4 regions of the Paenibacillus sp. FSL R5-0713 genome follow, and region 4 is predicted to be linked to each of the others. Evidence: riboswitches for the same ligand, from Rfam matches in the RefSeq annotation. Region 4 holds a riboswitch; each other region holds the start of a gene.

Region 1 (4,204 bases), 1.6 Mb from region 4:
AGCCTTTCGGGCAAGCCGCTCACACAGTTCTTGTTCCTTATGTCCCGGAATATGGACTGTCGTGCCGCTGACCCGCTCATCTTCCACATAGAACGTGGCTACAGCGCCAATATGAGCTTTTCCTCCAGTAACGAGAAAAACCTTATCCTCTCCTGCTTCAATCACCTGTAAACGTATCGATTTCAAATCATATGTACTCATGGCTATTCCACCGCTCCTTTTCTATATGTTATATATGGAGGAATTATGGCTGTCATGAGTTAAATCAGCAATGAAACTTCTCACACTGCGCATATTTTCTCAAGTCCACGGGCATACCATAGAGAACGTCATTTTGGAAAAGGAGGCTGTTATTATGCGCGTACGCCTCATTATGCTGATGGTTATCGTTGTTTTTCTCGGCGGATATCAAGCACCACCAGCTTCATCACGGGATGCTTCAGACCCGCCAAGTGAATCGGTATCCAATACTGATTCCGTGGAAGAAGAACAATTAACATTGGGACAGTTACGTCAGAAATATGCCGATACGTTCAAAACTAATGGTCCTTCAACCAAGCAGGTTGCGTTGACATTTGATGATGTGCCCGATCCACGGTTTACTCCGCAGGTGTTGGATCTGTTGAAAAAGTATAAAGTCAGAGCTACGTTTTTCATCGTTGGTAGTCGTGCTGAGAAGCACCCCGATTTGGTAAAAAGGATTGTTAAGGAAGGGCACATCGTTGGCAATCACAGCTACAATCATCCGGAGTTCAGTAAGCTGTCGATGAATGCCTTCCGCAAACAAATTTTACATACCGGGGATATCATTCGCCATTTGGCGGGATATACGCCCAAGATGATTCGACCTCCGTATGGAGACATTAATGAAGAACAGCTGCAATGGGCTGCCAGACAACATTATAGTATTGTGAACTGGAACGTTGACTCTCTGGACTGGAAAGGTCTTTCCAAGGAAAAGGTGAAAGATAACATCCTGTCTGCTGTAAAACCTGGCTCCATCGTTCTACAACATGCAGGAGGCGGTGTTGGATCGAATCTGAATGGCACGATTGAGGCTTTGCCTGAAATTATTGAGGAACTGCGTAACCGGGGATATGAACTGGTCACCTTGGACGAAATGCTGGGATTACCGAAGGCGAAAGAATAGAATAACCGTGTTAGGTAATCATGGAAATATTAAAAGGGTGCTGTTCAATCGCAAGTTAGCGACTGGCAGACACCCTGTTTGAATTCAGTTTAAATGTAATTTACGCTCTACTTCAGAATGTACAACTCGATATCCTGAAAACCAAATGTGCTTACCGATTGTTTGCTACCAGGGATAAAGATATCAATCCGGTGACCCTTGATTGCACCGCCCACATCACGTGCTGTAGCCACAAAAGCCTGTTTTGGCAAGCCTGGATGGCTGTGACCCGTTACCAGTACTTTGGTTCCAAGTGGAATGACACTAGGATCTACTGCAATCGTACCCAGTTCAAGGTCATTTCCGAAATAATCGACGGCACCCCATCCTCCATTTTCAGACGGATCTGCAGAGTACGCTGTTGCTTTCACGTTCACAGTTTTACTGTAATCAAATGTTTTACCCCACGCTTGAACCACTTTGTTATCTGTGTTAACGTCCAAGCTTGCTGTGGTAACCGTTTTGGCTTGGGTCTTGCTCTCCGTCGCCGCGGCTGCTACATTGTTTGCCTTACCGGGAATCGTAATTTTCAAACCACCATAAATGTTGTAAGGCGAAATGTCATTGTTTGCTTTAACTAATGTGTTCATTGATACTCCGTATTGTTTCGATAAGGTGTAGAAGGTATCTCCCTCTTTGGCCACATGAACTGAATCGGCGTGAGCCGGAACGGCTTGTATGAGCATTGCTGTTGTCATTAATGCTACTGCTGTTTTGGCTATACGTTTCTTGTTAATCATGGTCTTCCTCCCTCATTGTGCCTGCGAAGTTAGTTGTCGGATTCGGATGAGGAGCCCACCCTATAGGTCCATCATTACATTTGAAACGATATGTACCCCTAATTCACCCCAAGCAGTGTGCTGTAGATCTTCCCCCTGCACTATCTGCATCGTTACATCCCCCGCACTCCCTGTCCGGAAGTTTCGGCAGAGTTCAATATATCACAATTTTGTAACCTGAACTTGTAGTAATTCTTACCAAATGGATTCAACATGTATAAGCACGTGTAAGAATATTGAATACACTAAAAGTGTTTGGGCCAGATATCCGCTATATATTTGGTAACAGAATAGTTACTTTTTGAATCCCATATGTAATTATTTTCAACAAAAAAATAGCGTTACCGACTCGAAGTCAGTAACGCTATTTAATCAATTCATTTAGAGTACTTTCGCAAGGAAGTCACGTGTACGTGAATTTTTCGGTGCTCCAAACACCTCATCAGGTGTTCCCTCTTCCACAATAACCCCGCCATCCATGAACAGGATACGGTCTCCCACTTCACGTGCAAACCCCATCTCATGCGTTACGATGACCATGGTCATCCCACCTTCTGCAAGACGTTTCATGACATCCAGCACTTCGCCGACCATCTCGGGGTCCAGTGCCGAGGTAGGCTCGTCAAACAGCATGACATGCGGCTGCATGGCCAGTGCTCTAGCAATGGCGATCCGCTGCTTCTGTCCACCGGACAGCTGATTCGGGAATACATCTTTTTTATCGTACAAGCCCACGGTGTTAAGCAGATCAGCAGCAATTTTTTCCGCTTCCAGCGTGGATTGTTTCTTTACTTTGATCGGAGCGATTGTGATGTTTTGTTCTACCGTTTTGTGTGGGAACAGGTTGAAATGCTGAAACACCATTCCCATTTTCTCACGAGTTGCGTTAATGTTGTGCTTGGGGTCTGTGATTGACACGCCTTCAAAATCAATCTCTCCCGAGGTAGGTTGTTCCAGCAGGTTCAGACAACGCAAGAATGTACTTTTCCCCGAACCGGAAGGACCGATGACCACGACAACCTCACCTTTGCCAATCGTCACGTTAATGCCCTTAAGCACATCGTTATTTCCATAAGATTTGTGTAATTGTCTAACGTCTATCACTTGCACTCAACTTCCTTTCCAGTCGTCCCAGCAGCTTGGACAAAATGAACGTCATTACAAAGTAGATGGCTGCTGCAATCAAAAATGGACTCAAGCCTTGGTACGTAATGTTTTTGACCACACTTGCCTGATACATAATGTCCACCATACCGATAACGGAGATAATGGAGGATTCTTTGATGATGGTTATGAATTCATTACCGATCGCCGGTAATACAGCTTTGAAGGCTTGCGGTAAAATAATATAACGCATTGCTGCCCCTCTACCCATTCCCAGGGAACGAGCTGCTTCCAACTGACCCCGATCCACACCTTGAATACCTGCACGGAAAATCTCTGCCAGATAAGCACCACTATTAATTGAAAGTGTAATGATACCTGCCTGAAGTGCAGTGAAGTTAATGCCAAAGCTTAGGGAAAAACCATAGTAAATGATCATTAATTGTACCAGCATTGGTGTACCACGGATCACTTCAACGTAAGCAGTACCGATCCACCGCAAAATTGCAGCGTCATGCAAACGGAACAAACAGATGATCAATCCAATAATTACCCCGAAGATAACCCCAAGTGCAGACAACAGAAGTGTGTAGCCTATACCTGTAGCATAGAAACTTTTGTACTGCCAGAATACTTGGAAAATATTTTGTGATTTGTTTGCTTTGTCCGCCATCATGAGGCTGGCGTCCGTCACCATCTGATTGATTTTATCTTCGCTTTTCAATCGCTCCAGTGTTCCATTTACGGCTGCTAGCAGCTCGGTATTGCCTTTACGAATCCCGATTGCCGCTTCTGCTTGCTCTTCGTCCGGAACAGCAGCAGCAAGTCCAATGATATCGTCCAGATAACCTGCAGCCACGGTATCTTCTACGATTGCCGCGTCAATACGTTTGGTTTGCAGTTGAAGCACGATATCCGAGATTTTATCAAGCGCAGTAAGCTTCGCTCCTGGAATACTCTGTCCGATCGTTTCCTGAATGGAGCCTTTCTGAACGCCAATCTTCGCATTTTCAAGTTCGGTCATGGTTGGATATTTGTCTTTATCCACATTGCGAACCATGATCACTTGTTTTGATTTATAGTAGGTGTCGGAAAAATCGATACTTTTCTTCCGCTCATCCGTCGGCGTCAT
Region 2 (4,204 bases), 2.2 Mb from region 4:
TGACACTACTCCAGGTTATGACCTGGAACGTACCGTAGTCCACGAGATCGGACACCAGTACTTCTACGGCATGGTTGCCAGCAACGAATTCGAGGAAGCCTGGCTGGATGAGGGGTTCACCTCTTATGCAGAAGACAAATTGATGGAGCAGGAATACGGATTGATTCCGAATCTGCCGGTACAATCGGGCCTGATTACGTCTCCTTCATCCTTAACACAAGAATCCTGGAAGTTCGATTCACAGAATGAGTATGCAGCCAATGTCTACACACGTGGCAAGCTTGTATTGCTTGGTATTGAACATCAAGTCGGCACAAAAAAGATGGAACGCATTCTCTCTACCTATGTGAAGAAGTACCGCTTCAAACATCCCACTTCGGCAGATTTTCAGAACGTTGTGGAACAAGTGACCCGCACGTCCTGGTCTGATTATTTTGACCAATACGTCTACGGTAATGGAATGGCTGACTTTGCTGTAGAGAAGATTCGTGTTACGCCTGTACAGAAAGACGGTCAAACATGGTACGAGTCATCCGTGACGATCGTCAAAAAAGGCAGTGATTACAACGCCGTTCCTGTTCGCATTGCTTTTGAAGACGGACATACCCTCACCAAGCAATGGGATGGCATAGAAGATCGAATTACCTATAAATTAACGCACACATCCCCCGTAGCCTGGGCCATGACCGATCCCCTGTACACGATCGTGCTGGAGAACCGCCATATGAACAATTTCCTAAAATCCGGACTGGATGAGCAGACGAAGTCCCGCTGGAGCATGAGTGTAACCAAACTAATAGAAGCCATATTCGGAGGTCTGTCATGGTGAGGTGGATACGGTGAAAGCGAAAATACGTGAAGGCTGGTTTCTCGTCCGTCAGCATATGTTCATTGCGGCACTCTTATTTCTTTATCAACTCATTTGGGGATATTTCTTCTATCGAATGGTACAATCGGCAGTCATCCCACTCCTCCTGCGCTATCCAGATTCTGATGCCGGGGAACTGAGTACACTTTTGTTCAAAATGGAAAGCCAACTTAACCTATCTACCCATCCGGAGGTTCATCGTTATCTATGGATTCTGGGGGGCATGCTGCTGGTTCGCATGTTGATCAGCCCCCTTATTCAGGCAGGACTGCTCTACTCACTTCAGCACTTTAATTCTACAGAAGAGCGCATCCCATTCGTCCGTGGAATCAAAAAACTGTGGAAACCGATGCTGCTGCTGCACACCATACGTACATTATTGATACTTCTGCCCGCCTACTGGCTCATACCGAAGCTCTACTCGATCCTCATGGACGGATTTCATTCCCTTCAATTACTTTTGCCTGGTATACCTTATGTTGCTGCCTGGATTGTATATGGATGGGTCATCCACCATGTCATGCTCTACATGCAGTTCGGTGTGTCGGCACCAGAAGGAGAAGGCGGGGCTCACGGCACCCTCAAAGCACTCTGGATTGCACTGCGTCATCTCATCGCCGTTATCGGCATTGCTCTCCTGCTGGGCGGAGTCCACTTACTCGTCTTTGGGGCATTCACTTCAGCCTCATGGTTATTAACGGGACTTACCGGACTTATACTACAACAGACGTATCCACTTGCCAGATGTCTATTGAGTCTGTGGAAAATATGCAGCCATTTCCGATTGTGGCAGTCCAAAGTATCCAAAGGTGAGAGCATTTAGTTTAAAAATTGTTACCATCACATGTTAAACTCATGGCCTGCTATGTACTTATAAATAGGCAAACCTCAACCTTTCCCCGTCAAAGGTCGAGGTTTTTTTTGCTAATTTTGTTGCTAAACGTTGCCAAAGACGTACTCCTCTGTTACAATAATCGCAGTGAGTTTTTAGTAACAACTTTGTAATCTTTACATTCATATTTGTAACTACTTAAAATTAAATCGTCATTTCTTGATTTCGCAGGTGCATAACTAGCATAGCCAAATTCCTGGCACCTGGGAAGCGGGGGAACCAGTTATGGGTGAATTGATCTTGCTACAGAGGGATCATAGGGGACCTTCAACCGAATCCTTAAGCTAACCTCGCAGGCGTTGGAAGGGGAATATCTCTTGTTCAAGAAGAAATTAACCGCAGCTGTACTTAGCATCACATTCGCATTATCGCTTGGTGCAGGTAGCGCATTCGCAGATTCAAAAATGGATAAAGTAATTGATTCAGCAATGGGAACTACATACAAAAGTGGGGGAACAACGCTTAACGGCTTTGACTGCTCCGGATTTACACGGTATGTATTCGACAAATTGGGTATTGATTTGGCACGCCAATCCAGTTCCCAATTCGACATGGGCGATTCCGTATCCCGCATGGAAATGAGAGCTGGCGATCTGGTATTCTTTAATACTACAGGTAAAGGCGTATCCCATGTAGGAATCTTTGTAGGGGATGGAAAGTTCGCACACTCTTCTTCTTCCAAAGGTGTTACGATCAGTGCATTGAGTGAAAGCTATTGGGCCAATCGTTATGTTGGCGCTAAACGGATTATGAGCACGGACGCGTATGAATCACTGGCCCTTGACTAGGGACAAGCTGAGCAACATGATACTGTAACCATGAACCATACTGTAACGAAGCAAGAAGCATAACAGAACCGCCCGGTACATTCTCCGCAGGAATGTATCCGGCGGTTTTTTTGTGCTTCCATCCTGATTCATATTGCAAGTTACGCTCGGGGCTATCCTACAACATCAACAGGCTCATTTTGTCCTCGTTCGTCCGTGCCCTTATGATGTTTTTACCCATCCTGTTATAATATAAACGGAATTACCGGAACTTTTGTTTCATATTTTTTCTGGTAAGAGAGACTTGCTAAATGAATATCTCTTTTGTAGAGTGGACAGAGAGTTCTGTTTCAAGGAAAGGAGCATGCAGGTGTATGAAGGAAGCCCCCGTAACGTTTCACGTTGTACCCATGCGAGAAGAACATGCGGAGCTCATCTGCAGTTGGCAGTATGATCCGCCTTACAATATCTACAGCTGGCTCCCCTGGGAGCAGATGAAAGCGCTGGAAGTGGAATTCGGAGATGCACAGCTGCGGCAGGAGCAATATGCGATTGTCCTGGATCAGAACGATCGTATATGTGGATTTGCTCAATACTTCCCACTTCAAGGGGTAACCCGGATTGGCCTCGGCATGCATCCAGAGCTGTGTGGTCAGGGGCAAGGGACAGCTTTTGTCACGGCCATTGTACAGGAAGCCATTCGCCGAAATCCGATGAATGAGATCGATCTGGAAGTGCTCACTTGGAATGCTCGTGCCATTCAAGTCTATCTAAAGAGTGGATTTGTCACCCAGGATACATACGAACGACAGACCCCAAGCGGCTTGAAGCCCTTTCACTGTATGGTTTATGAAGGGCCTCGTGATTAAAATCCATTGCAAAACAACCAAATTTGCGCCTTGTTATGTGATTAGTTCAAAAATTTCCCACAAAATGCTATGATGTCAGTACAGGTTCCGTTATAATGATATGGATAGTTTCAGGTTAGATGATCTTTCATTCTGGAGGGGACATAAGGGATGCACAAATGGATCATGAGCGGAGTATTTTTTGCAGCATGCGCTTTAGCTATTGTTTTAATGTTTACGCTTCCAGGGAAAGAAGAAGTGGCTGAAGAAGCCAAGCCTACCATGCCGGAAGTCACATTGGATGCCGGACAGGCTGAAGCACTGGTCAAAGCCAATTGTATCTCCTGTCACGGGGATCAGCTTCAGGGTGGCGTAGGACCTGCTCTAGCAAACATCGGCAGCCAGGATGATCTGGAGAAGATCTACACTACGATTGTCAAAGGTAAAGGTGGCGGTATGCCTTCCTTCAAGGGCAAACTGCAGGATGAAGAGATTGCCAATATCGCCATGTGGCTGTCAGAGAAGAAGTAATCTCTGCACACACATAACAAAGAGGCCCTTAATCCCCTTTTGGGAGAATAAGAGCCTCTTTGTTATGCTATTGATTAGGCATCTGCCGCATGCTCGGCCAGAAAGGCCTCCACTTCACGTGCGGACGGCATCCCGGACTGGGCGCCGAGCTTCGTCACGGATAACGCGGCCGCACCCATGGCAAAGCCTACGGCCGCGTCCAACGTCTCACCGCGCGCGAGGGCTACCGCCAACGCGCCGTTGAAGCAATCGCCAGCGCCGGTCGTATCGACGGCGCTTACGGCGTAGCCGGGCGCAC
Region 3 (4,204 bases), 2.3 Mb from region 4:
CTCTACGGCTGTGACAGGACCCGCTACCCGGGCCAATCGTTCCGTAAGGGCTCCAATACCCGGTCCGATCTCTAAAGCGCCCTTGGACTCGTCCAAATCGGCTGCATTAACAATTTTGTTCAGTATATTTTGATCGATCAAAAAGTTCTGACCTAGACTTTTCTTAAATGAGAATCCGTGTCTTTGAATAATTTCTTTGGTTCGCTTGGGCGTTGCAATTTCTATCGTCTCTTCCATATCCTTCATATGCTCACAATCCTTCACGTTCAATTTGCGCTAATGCTGTAGAGAACTCTTCCCGTGTAATCTGAAATACACCGAGACGTTTGTGGAACTGCTTACCGTTACAATATCCGATACCCAGCAGATTGCCCATCTCCATGCGACGTGCAGCAGCCTGCGGATGCACAATAAGTCCTGCCGCGATCAGGTCCTCCCAATCGATCAGGCTAGGAGCGCCTTCGTATGAAGTATGTACGCGTGCAAGAGCATGACGGATCGCCTCCGGTGAGGCATTCTCCACCCCAATATCCCCTTTGCGTGTGGCATCGGCTTCCGGAATGAAAGCATGTTTGCAGCCAGGCACCTTATTCGCAATGATTTTACGAATGCGTTCGCCGGCATGATCCGGATCTGTCAGTACAATGACTCCCCGTCTCTCCTGAGCAAGCGCAATCCGCTTCAGAATGCGTTGGTTAATGGCTGATCCACCTGTTTCTATGGTATCGGCTTCCACGGCCCGACGGATGGCTACCGTATCATCACGGCCTTCCACCACAATGACTTCTTTTATCATGTTCCATTTCTTCCTTTCTAACGCAAAAAGAAGAGGAATATCCTCTTCTCTGCCAAACGGCGGGGGAGACTGAATTCAGACCCCTCCGCCGCATATTCCGCATGAATTATTCATGCAACTATTTTATAGCATTCCCATTTCAAAGTAAAACGATTTTAGTTCGCTTCCGGCTTCACCGGACCGATCACGTAGACCGTCTTGCCTTTCTTGCGTCCAAAATTCAGGGCATGCTTCACACTGTCATAATATACGTCAATTTTGTTGCCTTTAATGGCACCGCCTGTATCTTCCGCACGACGGAATCCCAGACCTTCGATATATACCCACCAGCCAATTGGAATGACTTTGGGATCAACCGCAATGGTGCGTCCTTCCGTTACACGAGTACCGGAAGCTGTTTTGGTTCCAATGCCAGGCTCTTCGGAAGAGTAGGCAGTCATGGATACATTCTTAAGTACTTTGGAGTATTTAAAAGAAGTCCCGGATACGGTAATCACTTTGCTGCCCGAGGCAGATGTTTTCTTCGAGTTCGTTGTTGTAGCCTTCTTCGTTGTTGAAGTTTGAGCTGATACGGTCTGAATCTCTGGTTTTTTCACAACAGGTTTTGCTTTGGTGCCGACAGCAATCACTTTATCTACACGATTATTCGCGACAGATTTGCCGACCATTTTTTTGGAGACCAATTCTCCATCCTGAAATACCTTTTCGATGTGCTGTACAAGTGTGCCTTCTTTGCCGTTCACAACGACACGGTTATCCCCTTTGTACAAGCTAGGGTCAGCCGTTTTAATTACTTTGTAAGCGATTGGTTGTTCTACATCCACTGTACGCTTTGTTACGCGCACTACACGGATCTTCATATCTGCTTTGATCGCAGTTCCAAGCGCCGGATACACCTTATCATTACTTTCAACTTGAATACCTGATTTTTGAATTGCATCTTCTACGGATGAATCCGTTGTATACAGAGTCTTGGTGTCTCCGTCTGCCGTAATGTTAACTGGAACGGCCCGCTCAATAACGATTCGGTCTCCATCTGTAATCGCCCCGTTCATGGACATGGATACCTTGTCGTGAGGGCTGACTGTGATCGACTGCTCCTCCAGCATTTCCTGAAGCATTCCTGTACGAGTCTCTACCACCTGAGCTTTGCCATCAATAACCAGTGAAATTTGTTTCCCGGCCTGACCGTAAACGACTAACAAGATCATGATTGTAAGCGCAATTGAGAAAATCGCGATCAATGCCATTTGACGCATGTTCTCATGCTTCCACCGCAACGCGAAAGACTTACTGGATGATCGTGACTCATGGGTCTCTTCTGGTTGGAATGTGCCCACTTCTCCGTCCTCCTTCATAGCCTCGCCGTCTAAAGTAACGCATGATGTCTTTGACGTGACTATACCAAATTTTCTACAGAACACAGATCGGACCAACTGATCGGTTCTGCACCATGAATCAATCTTCGCAACATGATGTCATCCTCCTGAATACCTACCGTATGATGACAACATTTCTTTTATTCAAAAACAAAAAAGCCAAAGAAAGAGTGTAAGAGGAACTCTTTCGTGGCTTCCGAATGATTTTGAATATCGGAAATTCATGCACGAGGTTGCCTCTCTTTTTCCGCTTGCGAGGTTAGCTGTCGGGTTCGGGCGAAAGAGAGCCGCCCTATCTTGGGTCACCCGCTCATGGCGGACGCCCTTGAATTCACCCCGAGACCCAAAGAAGAAATCAAATACGGCTTCGCAGTTCCCTTCGCTGCTTTTGGGTCAGCGAACGTTGCGCATCGGCCAAATACACCGATGTTTAAGCCCTATTGGTTCCCCCGCTCTCCGTTAACGGAGACTCAGCGAGACTGATTCATGAAAGTAATGTTGTTTCATCGGAAAGTGTCCCTTTGTTCATCCCCCGAACATCTGTCCAATTTTCCGCACAACAATTCACTGAAAAGATGATATCCTGTTTTGATGCATGTTGTAAAGCGTTGATCAAGTACGTTTTTCTGAATATTTGGTTAAAATATTGTAATATTCTTGATTTATTTGGATCAAAGGGCAAATTAACTCCCCTTACCTGCCTTTTTCACCTCATTTGCTCGTTTTTTTAACGAATTCCAAATCGTTCCATGGCATTTTTGGTGGTTATTGCAGCAATTTCCTCCACCGAAATGCCTTTAATTTCCGCAGCTGCCTCTGCAACCAGACGTACATGCGCTGTCTCATTTCGTTTCCCGCGATAAGGGTGAGGTGTCAAATACGGAGCATCGGTTTCAATGAAAAATCGGTCCATCGGAACCTTCGCCAGCACCTCTTTGGGTTGCTTTGCGTTTTTGAATGTAATCGGTCCTCCGAAGGAGAGATGGAAACCCATATCGAGACAACTTTTTGCTGTTTCCCAGCTGCCCGAGAACGAATGCATCACACCACCAACTTCACTCGCCTTCTCTTCACGCAAAATTCTTATGATATCCTCATGTGCATCCCGATTATGGATGACAATCGGCATGTTCACTTCACGCGCTAAGGCAATTTGTTGTCGTAATACGCGATGCTGTATTTCCTTCGGTGAAGTATCCCAGTGATAATCCAATCCAATCTCACCGATTGCCACCACTTTTTCATGCTTGCATAAAGATGCAATCCACTCCAAATCCCCTTCCTGCATTGTGATCGCATCTACGGGATGCCAACCTACAGCTGCATATATAAAGTCATACGTTTCAGCGAGTTTCATTGTCGTTGGAATTGTCTCCCGGTTAAAGCCAATGTTGATCATGCGACCAACTCCTGCATCCACAGCACGCTGAATCATGTCCTCGCGGTCCTCGTCGAATTGTGGTGCATCCAGATGTGTATGTGTGTCGAACAGCATCATGTCTGTATCTCCCTTCATGTCGAAATAACGACTATCTTCTTTTGAAAATTTAATTGGTGAAATTCAAATTTTTCAATGACTCATACATAAAACATTTTGGGCAATCTGTATATTACATCATTACGTTTGTTTCTTCACAACTACAATATATAGAAGATATAAGGATATTCTGATCTACATATTGCTGATTGTGCTAACTTTGCCTACTTGCATTTACAAAATTATGTCGATCTACATATACTCCCCATTAAAGCAGATTACTGTATCATGAAAAATAGCTCTTTTTGAAAGTCTTTTGATATCTAAATTCTTCATTGGATTATACCCACACGATTACAAGAAATAGGGGCGTATATGTGACGGTAATTCATGAATAATCGCATCCACCTTGTTTTGCGGGTAATACAAATGATGTTTCCCCCGGTGAAGCCCGCTGATGGAACGGACAATGTCAGATACTTCTGACAACTCACGTAAATTGTCCTGTCGATCCAGAAGAAGAATCTGCTTATCCGTGGATTCATCCGGACG
Region 4 (4,204 bases):
ATTCGATGCGGTCGAGAGGACTCGAACCTCCACGGGGGGTTAGCCCACACGGACCTGAACCGTGCGCGTCTGCCAATTCCGCCACGACCGCATATTATATCTCCGTGATTAATCTCGGCGACAAGAAATAATATATCATGCCCAATCTATCATGTCAACACTGAAAATAATAACATGAAAGCCCGAACCAGACATGCTTGTCCATTCGGGCTTTACCTTCAACTAATCATTTGGTTCATCAAAAAGGAGTCATACTACAGCTTGGAAGGCCAATTGCCATACCAGGCATAACCGCCTCTTCTTTCTTTATCAATGTCACTCAATTTGTATTTAACTACCCCGTCTCGTCCAATGAAAATGGGTCTATCCGTTCCTATTTCATAGAAGCGTGCCCAGATCGGTGCTGCTTTGGAATCAGCGATAATCTTGCTATCACCATTTGCCCTTTCATACTTGTAACCCGTAATTTTCACCTTGTTAAACCAGTCCTCTGCTCCTTTAATGGATGCGGTAATTTTAGCGGTAGCAGGCCTTGTTTTCAGAAATTTAACAATCGTTACACTCTCTCCAGCTGTCAGCGATGGTACTTCGTAGATTCTTGCGCTCGCTGGTTTAAGGGAACTGGAATCATGTTGTTGTCCCCATGCTGTAAGCTTCCCGCCTGAGACGACCTGAGTATTCAGAATCGCCTCCACACCTTTGGCAACTGAATTTTTACTGCGATTAGCAAGTGTACTGTCGATAAATGAGAAATCACCTTTGCGTGTTGCTACTTCATCGAGCATGATCATTACATTAATCATTGCATCATCATTGTAGGTAATATGCTTGTGATATCCAGAGCTTTGGTAGACTTGTGGCCATCCGCCGTTTGAATACTGCATATTGATCAAAAAGTTGATTCCTTTAATTGCAGCTGTGGAGTAGCGTGGATCATTCGTCTTTTTAAATTCCTTCGCCAATCTTCTAATTTCTGAATATGTAGCCTTGTTGTCAATCGTGGACTTCGCCCACTCTCCACTTGTTTGTTTATAATCTTTTCTCCAACCTCCATCCGGCAGTTGGTTCTTCAAAATATCTGAAATACTCGCTGTAGTACCCGATGCATCAGCAGCAGATACCGTCCCTACAGGGAGAACTGCGATTCCAACTGTTGAGAACACCATAGCGCATGCCAGGACAAAAGTAATTATTTTCTTTGCTTTCAAATGTAACACTCTCCCATGTTCATTGTAATAACATCCACAATTCTACCTTACCTATAACGCCCGTCCTTAAACCTCCTTAATTTAAATATATAACATAATAAAATCTATTTTTATCCAATATGTGGATTGGATAATCAGATGATATGCAAAAAATCAATTATTGTCAATATATGCAACTTAATGAATATAATCTCTCAAATTCTACATAACGGATAGTTCTTTTAACTCATGACAAACTTATTTATTTATCCAATTTCGTCTCAAACGAATCAATAATGACGTTTTTGTCATCAATGATACCCAAACTTGACGCCTTCTTTCATATAAAATCGTTAATTCCGCTAACATTGAGGTATTACGAAGGGGTTTAAAAGGGTTTGACAATTACGCATTTATGCAATATAGTTTCAAATAGTTACAAAAACTTAATTATTCATTGCCGAGTTTCAGGTTTGAAAACGGGGGAACCATTTTGGGTGAATTATTCTTATACATAGGAAATATAGGGAACCTTCTACCGAACCCTTAGCTAACTCCGTAGGCATCGAAGGGAGAACATTGATTTTGAAAAAACTGATTATCTCCATTTTTGGAGCGGCTGTACTATTTACATCCGGGGCAACAAGCACAGAGGCAAGCAGTATTAACTCCGTAGTGAACAACATGACAGGTATTCCTTACAAGTGGGGTGGCACGACTCTGGCCGGGTTCGACTGTTCCGGGTTTATGAGATATATTTTCAATAAATACAGCATTGAATTGCCACGTACTTCGCAACAGCAAGCCAAAGCAGGTACTCCAGTAGCCAAGAGCAATGTTCGGACAGGTGATCTGGTGTTCTTTAACACAACAGGCAAAGGCATTTCACATACAGGTGTTTATATCGGCGGCGGACAATTTGCACATGCATCCAGCAGCAAAGGGGTAAGCATCACCAAAATGAGCAATCCTTATTTCAATGATCGTTACGTAACAGCACGTCGGGTAACTGGACAGTTTATGTACGATAAAATGTTAGGGAAAATGTAGGGATAATATCAAAGAGGAGGCTCCGGATCAACCGGAACCTCCTCTTTTGTTTGATTTCCTCTTTAGGAGGACAGTCCTTGGACTACCTCCATCTACACTTAATGCAGCGCCTTCTGCACTCGCATCGCGCCCTGGGACAGGGCATGTCCGCCTCCTACAGCTCCAGCCACAGCAACGGTCTCCATAATCTCCTGATCTGTAGCGCCCTTGGCACGTGCTTCTTCTACATGATAGAAGGTACATACCTCATTGTTGGCGAACAAGCCAATACCAAGCGCGATGAGCTGTTTGGTCTTCGCATCAATCGCCCCAGGTTGGAAGCATTCTCCGGTAAACTCATGATACGACTTCACCACACCTGGCAGCACATCACTTAATGCTCCAATCTGATCCTTGTAGGCATGAACTTTATCATTCATCAATGTCATGTCTTGCAGCACACCCTCTCGGCTATAGTTACAGAATTTCTTCACTGTACCTATCTTCTCTCCCGAGTGAGTCAATTATGCCAAGAAATCATGGTAATTCCAAACATTTGTACGCTCATACTTCTGACATAATGATCGTTGTTACTCACCAAGTGGACTTTGCCGGGGTTCGCTGAACAACTGATAGCGGTAACCACGATCCAACTTGACGACACGTCGATTCTGACGACGGATAAGTACCTGCTCGCCATCCCAGGCAACGACAATCCCGGTTACATCGTTCGATTCGAGCTCGTCCCGTACTACTCTGACTTTCTCACCTGACAGACGCAGGGCGTCCAATTCTGTATCACTAATCATGTTCATGGCTCCTATATTCCAAATTTATTTACAAAAAGAGACCTAAATGAAAAGTCATTTAGGTCTCACGTGACTGTATTGGACTGTCATGTCATTCGAAATTATGTCCCGACTGAAAGTTACCGCTGCGCGTGCTCTTTGCTGTCGTTCTTCTCGAACCAAAAATCAAGCACTTTGGCGGACATCACACGTTCTTCAAGGTACTCCACTTGATGCGGTGTAAATTGTTCTTTCCAAGAGAAGGACAACTCTTCGCATAAGCCTACAATCGTCAGTAATTCTGACCAGGCAACATAGCGTTTGTACCAGAAAAATTGAGGATGTTCAATCATATAGGGATAAAGGTCATCGAATTCCGTATGTTTACAATCCAGGGCACGTTCAAAATGAACTTTCGATTCCGCCAGCTTATCATTAAAGAATTGTTCTGTTGCCGGTTGGTTCCCCATGGTGTTGCCTCCTCTCCCTAACATAACCCCATTATAAATGAAATTAGCGGCCATGCAAAGGCATAGTTCAAAAAATAGGCCCTATTCCTTTAAAATGTCACATTTCGTTATCGTCAAATTGTACCGTCCCATCGTTCAGGGAACGAATGCGTACCAAGGCTTCCACCGGAATCCCCTGTTCACGAATCGTTCGTGCCCCTGCCTGGAAACATTTCTCTACCACAACACCGAATCCGACGAGTTCCGCACCGGAACGCTCAATGATTTTGATGACGCCACGAGCGGCATCTCCATTGGCAATAATATCATCAATGAACAAAATACGGTCATTCTCATGAATAAACTCGCGAGATACCATAATGTCAGTTACAATTCCTTTGGTAAAGGACGGTACGCGTTCACAGTAAGCATCAGGATCAGCTAGAAGTGTTTTTTTGCGACGGGCGAATACAAGTGGCACCCCAAGTTCATAGGCCGCGGCAAACGCAACCGGAATCCCTGAGGATTCTACTGTGATTACACGGGTCACTCCACTTTCACGAAAACGGGCAGCGAATTCACGCCCCATCTCCATCGTTAATGCAGGATCAATCTGGTGGTTCAACAGACCATCCAGCTTCAATACTTGATCCGAGATGACAACACCCTCTTGTAAAATTCGTTGTTTCAATAATTCCATGATTTGACCTCCCAAGCCTATCCTATGAGGTAAAAGTATCATATATCTATC

Evidence for each region. Region 4 has a riboswitch for cyclic di-AMP ahead of MKZ12_RS10545 (C40 family peptidase). Riboswitches for the same ligand answer to the same signal wherever they lie in the genome.
Region 1: another riboswitch for cyclic di-AMP. It lies ahead of MKZ12_RS17400 (3D domain-containing protein); the one in region 4 lies ahead of MKZ12_RS10545 (C40 family peptidase).
Region 2: another riboswitch for cyclic di-AMP. It lies ahead of MKZ12_RS00530 (C40 family peptidase); the one in region 4 lies ahead of MKZ12_RS10545 (C40 family peptidase).
Region 3: another riboswitch for cyclic di-AMP. It lies ahead of MKZ12_RS00150 (ubiquitin-like domain-containing protein); the one in region 4 lies ahead of MKZ12_RS10545 (C40 family peptidase).

The regions. Positions count from the first base shown of each region.
Region 1 is NZ_CP150229.1:3,928,676-3,932,879, forward strand. It holds gene MKZ12_RS17390 (hypothetical protein) at 1-201, opposite strand, end outside; gene MKZ12_RS17395 (polysaccharide deacetylase family protein) at 356-1,150, shown strand; gene MKZ12_RS17400 (3D domain-containing protein) at 1,258-1,929, opposite strand; cyclic di-AMP (ydaO/yuaA leader) riboswitch at 1,932-2,128, opposite strand; gene MKZ12_RS17405 (amino acid ABC transporter ATP-binding protein) at 2,350-3,072, opposite strand; gene MKZ12_RS17410 (ABC transporter substrate-binding protein/permease) at 3,059-4,204, opposite strand, start outside.
Region 2 is NZ_CP150229.1:107,908-112,111, reverse strand. It holds gene MKZ12_RS00540 (M1 family metallopeptidase) at 1-829, shown strand, start outside; gene MKZ12_RS00535 (hypothetical protein) at 840-1,691, shown strand; cyclic di-AMP (ydaO/yuaA leader) riboswitch at 1,937-2,074, shown strand; gene MKZ12_RS00530 (C40 family peptidase) at 2,114-2,548, shown strand; gene MKZ12_RS00525 (GNAT family protein) at 2,902-3,396, shown strand; gene MKZ12_RS00520 (cytochrome c) at 3,547-3,906, shown strand; gene rbsK (ribokinase) at 3,981-4,204, opposite strand, start outside.
Region 3 is NZ_CP150229.1:31,385-35,588, reverse strand. It holds gene rsmA (16S rRNA (adenine(1518)-N(6)/adenine(1519)-N(6))-dimethyltransferase RsmA) at 1-246, opposite strand, end outside; gene rnmV (ribonuclease M5) at 251-796, opposite strand; gene MKZ12_RS00150 (ubiquitin-like domain-containing protein) at 952-2,136, opposite strand; cyclic di-AMP (ydaO/yuaA leader) riboswitch at 2,408-2,661, opposite strand; gene MKZ12_RS00145 (TatD family hydrolase) at 2,903-3,673, opposite strand; gene MKZ12_RS00140 (HD domain-containing protein) at 4,007-4,204, opposite strand, start outside.
Region 4 is NZ_CP150229.1:2,294,289-2,298,492, reverse strand. It holds tRNA gene MKZ12_RS10555 (tRNA-Leu) at 7-91, opposite strand; gene pelA (pectate lyase) at 255-1,217, opposite strand; cyclic di-AMP (ydaO/yuaA leader) riboswitch at 1,636-1,767, shown strand; gene MKZ12_RS10545 (C40 family peptidase) at 1,773-2,237, shown strand; gene MKZ12_RS10540 (carboxymuconolactone decarboxylase family protein) at 2,336-2,665, opposite strand; gene MKZ12_RS10535 (hypothetical protein) at 2,807-3,025, opposite strand; gene MKZ12_RS10530 (hypothetical protein) at 3,145-3,474, opposite strand; gene MKZ12_RS10525 (xanthine phosphoribosyltransferase) at 3,572-4,153, opposite strand.